Natranaerobius thermophilus JW/NM-WN-LF: one gene and its partner. The protein of the gene in region 2 interacts with the protein of the main gene of each other region in a pairwise test. Links are inferred from orthologs where the notes say so. Each region holds a gene or a part of one and is shown on either strand. Other genes may lie near its edges. The genes, in order: rplK and prmA.

Region 1 (3,224 bases), 1.1 Mb from region 2 along the record:
ATTGAGTTACCAGAAGGAGTAGAGATGGTAATGCCTGGTGACAACGTACAGATGGAAATCAACTTGATTACGCCTATAGCTATAGAAGAAGGATTGAGATTCGCTATTCGTGAAGGTGGCAAAACAGTAGGTGCTGGTGTTGTTACTGGCATCATTGAGTAGGGAGTAGCATAGCCAGGGCTTAGTCCCTGGCTTTTTTGATACATTTTTATATATAATTTAAGATGTTGACATTGACTATATGTTGTGATAGATTTTTAGAAGTGACAAATTGACTGAGACGAGTGCACAAGCGGGAGGTGCGAAAAAATGCGGGAAAAAATCACTCTTGAATGCACAGAATGCAAACAGAGGAATTACAAAAGTTTTAAAAATAAACAAAACGACAGAGATAGAATTGAACTCAAGAAATATTGTAAATTTTGTAACAGACACACTTTACACAAAGAAAGTAAGTAACAAAGAAAGTAAGTACAAAGAAAGTGCTTGACTAACTAACAATTAACAAAAGAGTATAGTAATTTGAAATTAAGTGAAAACTTCACTTTAAAAGGTGGGTAAGGTATGGGCTTAATTCGCAAGGCGCTTAAATTTTTAAGAGAGACGAAGATAGAATTGAAAAAAGTCAATTGGCCTAATAGGCAACAGTTAATAACTTATACAGGCGTTGTACTGATGACTGTTGCTATAGTTGGAGTTTATTTCTGGATTCTTGACACTGCCTTTATAGGTATTATCCAATTGATGATTCAATAAACTTATAACAGGAGGGAAAGGATCTCGTAGATCCTCGAGGTATTATGGAAAAACAATGGTTTGTGGTTCATACTTATTCGGGTTATGAAAACAAAGTAAAAACGAACCTGGAAAAACGCGTGGCTTCTATGGGTATGGATGATAAGATCTTTCGTATTGTTGTGCCTACTGAAACGCAGATAAATATTAAAGATGGGCGTCGACAAGAGAAAGAAAAGAAGGTTTTTCCGGGATATGTGATAGTAGAAATGGTTATGGATGAAGATTCCTGGTATGTAGTGAGGAACACTCCAGGAGTCACAGGTTTCGTGGGTTCAGGAGCCAAACCTGTTCCCCTTAATGAAGATGAAGTAGCTAGTATTATGAAGCAAATGGGTTATGAAGAGCCCAAAAAAGAAGTTGATTTGGAAGCTGGCCAAGAAGTTAAAATCCTAGAAGGTCCTTTTGAGAATTTCAGTGGACAAATCGAAGAAGTATATCCGGACAAGGAAAAAGTTAAAGTCACTGTTTCCATGTTTGGGAGAGAAACTCCTGTTGAATTGGATTTTGAACAAGTTGAAAAAGTGTAACAGTTATATGTGTATATAGTTAAGTTGACTTATTTAGAATTTTTAGTTTAAGTTTTGAAATAGGAGGTGTGGATAATGGCCAAAAAAGTTGCTCAGGTTATTAAGCTTCAGATTCCAGCCGGCAAAGCAACGCCTGCTCCCCCTGTTGGCCCCGCTTTAGGCCAGCATGGTGTCAATATAATGTCATTTTGTAAAGAATTTAATGAACAAACTGCTAATCAAGAAGGCATGCTAATACCGGTGGAAATCACTGTATATGAAGACCGATCTTTTACCTTTATCACTAAAACGCCACCAGCTGCTGTATTGTTGAAAAAGGCTGCTGGGATTGACAAAGCCAGTGGTGAACCTAACAAAAATAAGGTTGCAACTGTAGGTAAAGATAAAGTGAAAGAGATTGCTGAGCTGAAGATGCAAGATATGAATGCTTCTGACTTGGACGCAGCCATGAAAATGGTTGAAGGTACTGCCAGAAGCATGGGTATTATTGTTGAAGGATAAGTAAAAGCGAGCTCATAATCTTGCGAGCTAATAATTTTGATCATATAAAATTTTTTGATCTTTTTAATCCAAGACGAGTTTAAATATGTGGGAGGGAATTTCCCGCTAAACCACAAGGAGGTATTACAATGGCAAAAGCAAAAAGCAAAAAATATTTAGAAGCACTTGAGAAAATTGACAGGGAAAAGCTTTATGACCCAGAAGAAGCCCTTGAACTTGTTAAAGAAACAGGAGTAGCCAATTTTGATGAAACTGTGGAAGTTGCATGTAGGCTCGGTGTTAATCCTAAATACAACGATCAACAAGTAAGAGGGGCATTAGTTTTGCCTAATGGAACAGGTAAAACCGCCAAAGTAGTTGTATTTGCCAAGGGTGATAAAGCTAAAGAGGCAGAAGATGCAGGTGCAGATATAGTTGGAGCAGAAGAGTTAGTAAACAAAATCGAAGGAGGATTCCTTGATTTTGATGTAGCTATTGCTACTCCAGACATGATGAGCATGGTAGGGAAACTAGGTCGTGTACTAGGACCTAAAGGTTTGATGCCTAACCCCAAGGCTGGAACTGTTACCAATGATATTAGTAAAGCTGTTGAAGAAGCTAAAGCAGGTAAAGTTGAATTCCGTGTTGATAGATCAGGAAACGTGCACGTTCCAATAGGGAAAGAGTCTTTCGAAGCAGATAAATTGAAGGAGAACTTTGATGCTTTGATGGATGCTATTTTGAAGGCACGCCCTGCGGCAGCAAAAGGACAGTATTTAAGAGGGGTGGCTGTTTCTACAACCATGGGACCCGGTATAAAAATCAATAATCAAAAAGTGACTCAGAAGTAGTTGCAATTTGTACCCCTGTGTGTTAGTATGTCTGTGATTAAACAATAGCATAAAATCCGTCTGCTAACCGTAGACAGTAGGTGCCTTTACAGGCTTAATAACCTACCGAGGTTAGAGAGCGACATGGGTGAAATGTATTCAATATTAGCTTATACTTAAGCTAAACTATGTCTATTCGCCTGTAAGGTCTCTACCTGTCTCGGTTGAGACCTTTTTTTGTTTTAAAGTAGCGTGGGAGGTGAAAACTTTGAAAAAGACTCGCCAGGAAAAAGAACGCATGGTTGAAGAATTAACGGAAAAGCTATCCCAGGCCGAAAGTGCTGTACTAGTTGATTATCGAGGCCTAGATGTAGCTCAAATGAATGAACTGCGAAGACAGCTAGGAGATTCAAATGTGGATTTTAAAGTTGTTAAAAACACTTTAACAAGCATTGCTGCTGAAAATGCCGGAATTGATGAAATAAATCAATACCTAGAAGGTCCAGTGGGGATAGCCTTTGGTTATGATGACCCTGTTGTACCAGCTAAAATTCTAAATGATTTCTCTAAGGAAAATGAGGAATTAGAA
Region 2 (3,327 bases):
TTTAAGAAATGTCTTGTTCTATCATGTTTTTTAAAGTTTTTGATCTTTAAGTTTTCAAATTCTCCCTTTGGTCTTGAGTCATGTAGATGTATAGCTCCCTGCCAGATGTTTTCCTTAGATAAAGCCTGCTCTACCAGTTCAACTAAACCTGATCTATCTTCAATTCCATGGACAATATCCACGCCTTCTAAAGCTTTAACTGTTTGAGGATCAGTCTGAGGATAACAGCCAGTAACCGCTATAACACAATTTGGGTTTCGCCTCTTGAGTTTTCTGATATGCTGTCGAGCCTTGCGATCGGCTAAATGTGTAACTGTACATGTGTTAATAATAGCCACATCAATATTATCCAATTCCTGAGGATTCCAATCACTTATCTCAAATCCCCTGTCCTGGAATAATTCTTTCAGGGCTTCTGAATCATACTGATTAACTTTACATCCAAAAGTAATGAATTTCACCCTTGGTACGTCTGACATTGCTCAGTTCCTCCCAAATCTGCTAATTCGTATAGAATTGCTGAGACGGCAACTATACCTGCAGTTTCAGCTCTTAGTATTCTAGGACCCATACTCACAGAAGAAAAACCTTGTTCCCGAGCTAAATCCACTTCATTATGGGAAAAACCCCCTTCTGGCCCTATCAATATTATAGCAGAAGACGGTGGAGTCTCGATAGTTTTCAGGACCTTTTTTAAGGGGGTGTTTTCTTGTTCATGACACATTATTTTTAATCTCGAACCATTATTGTTCGAATTCTCATTGTTATTTTTTAGATACTTTTCAAAATTGACGGGGTAATGAATTAGAGGTAGTACTTGCCTCTGACATTGCTCTGCAGCGTTTTTAACTATTTCTCGCCAGCGAGTTAGCTTTTTGGAGACTTTTTTGTCTGATTTATTTAATAAATTCACTTCTGTACGTTGACTTATCAGGGGATAAAATTCAGTCGCTCCCAATTCGGTACCTTTTTGGAGTACAAATTCAAAGTTGTCTTTTTTAATCAATGATTGGGCCAAGGTTATTCGTATAGGCGCTTCTTTATTATCAATTAATGGTTCTTCTAATTCAAATTCAATTTGGCCTTCTCCTAATCTATTTATAAAACTAAAACAGGCTCCTCCTTTACCATCTAGCAAAATTACTCGATCACCAATTTTCAAACGTAACACACGTGTCAAATAGTGGTAATCTTCTCGGGAACCTGTTATTTTCTGGCCTGCACTAACTTCAGTTAATGAATTTTCTTCTAAAAAAATTCTTGGTATTTGACCACTAATTGCGAACCACCAGGGCTATCCACTCCCCTGAGGTTTCCTCTGCAACAATTTCCATACCATGACTATTAAATTCATCAATAACAGCTTCTTTTTTGTTTACAGCAATACCCGATCCAATGAAAATTGCATTTTCCTTCATCATATATTTTATATTTGGTACTAAAGAAATAATTATATCCGAAATCAAATTACCGACAACTACATCTGCCTTTTCTTCAACTACTTGTTTTTTAACATCTCCCCGTTTAATGTCTATTAAATCTCTAACTTCATTCAAGTTAGCATTTTGACCAGCTACCCTACAGGCTACCGAATCAATATCATAAGCAAAAACTTTTTCAACTCCTAACTTAGCAGCAGCTATTGACAGAATCCCTGAACCACATCCTAAGTCAATAACTTTTTCATTTCCCTGTAGATATTGTTTTAAAAAGGAAATACACATAATAGTAGTGGGATGAGTTCCCGTCCCAAAAGCCATTCCTGGATCCAACCAAATTGTAGTTTGCTCATTATTATCCGGGGAAGTCCAAGTGGGCCGGACAGTAATTCCATTAACGTTTACAGGTTGATAGTACTCTTTCCACGCTTCCGACCAATCGTCTTCATCTACTTTACTAACATTGAGATCATTAGCAGAGACATTCAAACCATAATTCTCCATGTCACTGATTCTTTCTCTAATAGTACTTAGTTTGTTAGATAGTTCTTCATCCCAGGGTAAATATGCCATAACATATACTCTGTCAATCAAACTGTGTTCCGCATGTTTTTCTAACTTTTGTGGGTCTTGCCATAACTCATCTTCATCTAATTGGGGTACTATTTTGGGATCTTTAATTACAACTCCACCTGCTCCCGATTCGTGAAATAAATTAGAAACAGCTTCCATGGCTTCCCTCTCTGTGGTGAGTGTCAATTCGGCCCACTTCATGTTCTCGCCCCTTTTCATTATTTTGGAATCATTCATTTCCTCCCAGGGCTTTTTTAACCCTGTTTAAAAAACTTTCGTCAGATGAGATGTTTTTCCCCATAGATAAGGCCAACTCTCTGACAAGTTGTTTTTGCTTTTGTGTAAGTTTTTTAGGAATATCTACATTTACTATGACGATTTGATCTCCTCGTCCTTTTCGTTTGAAATGTGGTACTCCTTTTCCTTTTAAAGTGAACTCAGTTTTCGGTTGTGTGCCTGCGGGAATCTTTAATTTTGACTTGCCATCTAAAGTAGGAACTTCAATTTCAGTTCCCAAAATAGCTTCAACAAAACTCACATTTATTTCAGAATAAACAGTGGTACCATCACGTTTAAAAGTATCATGAGGTTTAACAGAAATATCTACATACAAGTCACCTGGGGGGCCACCATAAGTTCCAGCTTGGCCTTCCCCTCTTACTCTCAATCTGGTACCATTATCAACTCCCTCAGGAATGTTCAACTTAACCTTCCTACGTCTTACGACTTTACCTTCTCCTTGACACTCAGGACAGTGTTCTTTGATTACAGTTCCTTCACCACCACATCTACTACAAGTAGCTACATTAACAAACCTTCCAAAAGGAGTTTCTTTGACCTGGCGCATCTCGCCACTACCATTACAAGCTGAACAAGTTTCCGGTTGAGTTCCTGGTTTAGCTCCTGATCCATCACATTTCTCACAGTTTTCTGTCCGTGGAATCCGAACTTCCTTTTCAGCACCGAAAACAGCTTCTTCAAATTCAATTTCCAGTTTATATCTTAAATCCGAACCTTTACGAGGGCGGCGTCGTCTTTCGCCGCCTGAAAAACCGCCCCCAAAAAAGGCATCAAAAATATCTTCAAAGCCACCAAAACCACCAAAATCTTGGCCGCCAAAGCCACCATATTGCTGGTGCCCATCACCATTGACTCCGGCGTGGCCGAATTGATCATAGCGTGTACGCTTTTGTTCATCACCGAGGACTTCATAAGCCTCTTGAATTTCTTTAAATTTATCTTCTGCTTGTTCATCATCTTGATTAACATCAGGATGGTATTTCCTCGCCAATTTTCGGTAGGCTTTCTTTATTTC

Evidence for each region.
Region 1: the proteins of prmA (region 2) and rplK interact in binary tests that used the Escherichia coli proteins (3 or more experiments, as listed by UniProt). The link is inferred for Natranaerobius thermophilus JW/NM-WN-LF from one-to-one orthologs.

Annotation. Positions count from the first base shown.
Region 1 is NC_010718.1:202,034-205,257, forward strand. Bases 218-3,113 are described here. They hold rplK (50S ribosomal protein L11), read left to right. Parts: upstream 218-1,400; coding sequence 1,401-1,826; downstream 1,827-3,113. Other genes in these bases: rpmG (50S ribosomal protein L33), read left to right, coding at 310-459; secE (preprotein translocase subunit SecE), read left to right, coding at 565-756; nusG (transcription termination/antitermination protein NusG), read left to right, coding at 801-1,325; rplA (50S ribosomal protein L1), read left to right, coding at 1,955-2,656; rplJ (50S ribosomal protein L10), read left to right, coding at 2,895-3,113. Also shown: tuf (elongation factor Tu), read left to right, coding at 1-162; more of rplJ, read left to right, coding at 3,114-3,224. UniProt on the Escherichia coli protein: Forms part of the ribosomal stalk which helps the ribosome interact with GTP-bound translation factors.
Region 2 is NC_010718.1:1,256,357-1,259,683, reverse strand. Bases 263-3,261 are described here. They hold prmA (50S ribosomal protein L11 methyltransferase), read right to left. Parts: upstream 2,250-3,261; coding sequence 1,275-2,249; downstream 263-1,274. Other genes in these bases: dnaJ (molecular chaperone DnaJ), read right to left, coding at 2,242-3,261; NTHER_RS06000 (16S rRNA (uracil(1498)-N(3))-methyltransferase), read right to left, coding at 458-1,258; mtaB (tRNA (N(6)-L-threonylcarbamoyladenosine(37)-C(2))-methylthiotransferase MtaB), read right to left, coding at 263-479. Outside these bases: more of mtaB, read right to left, coding at 1-262; more of dnaJ, read right to left, coding at 3,262-3,327. UniProt on the Escherichia coli protein: Methylates ribosomal protein L11.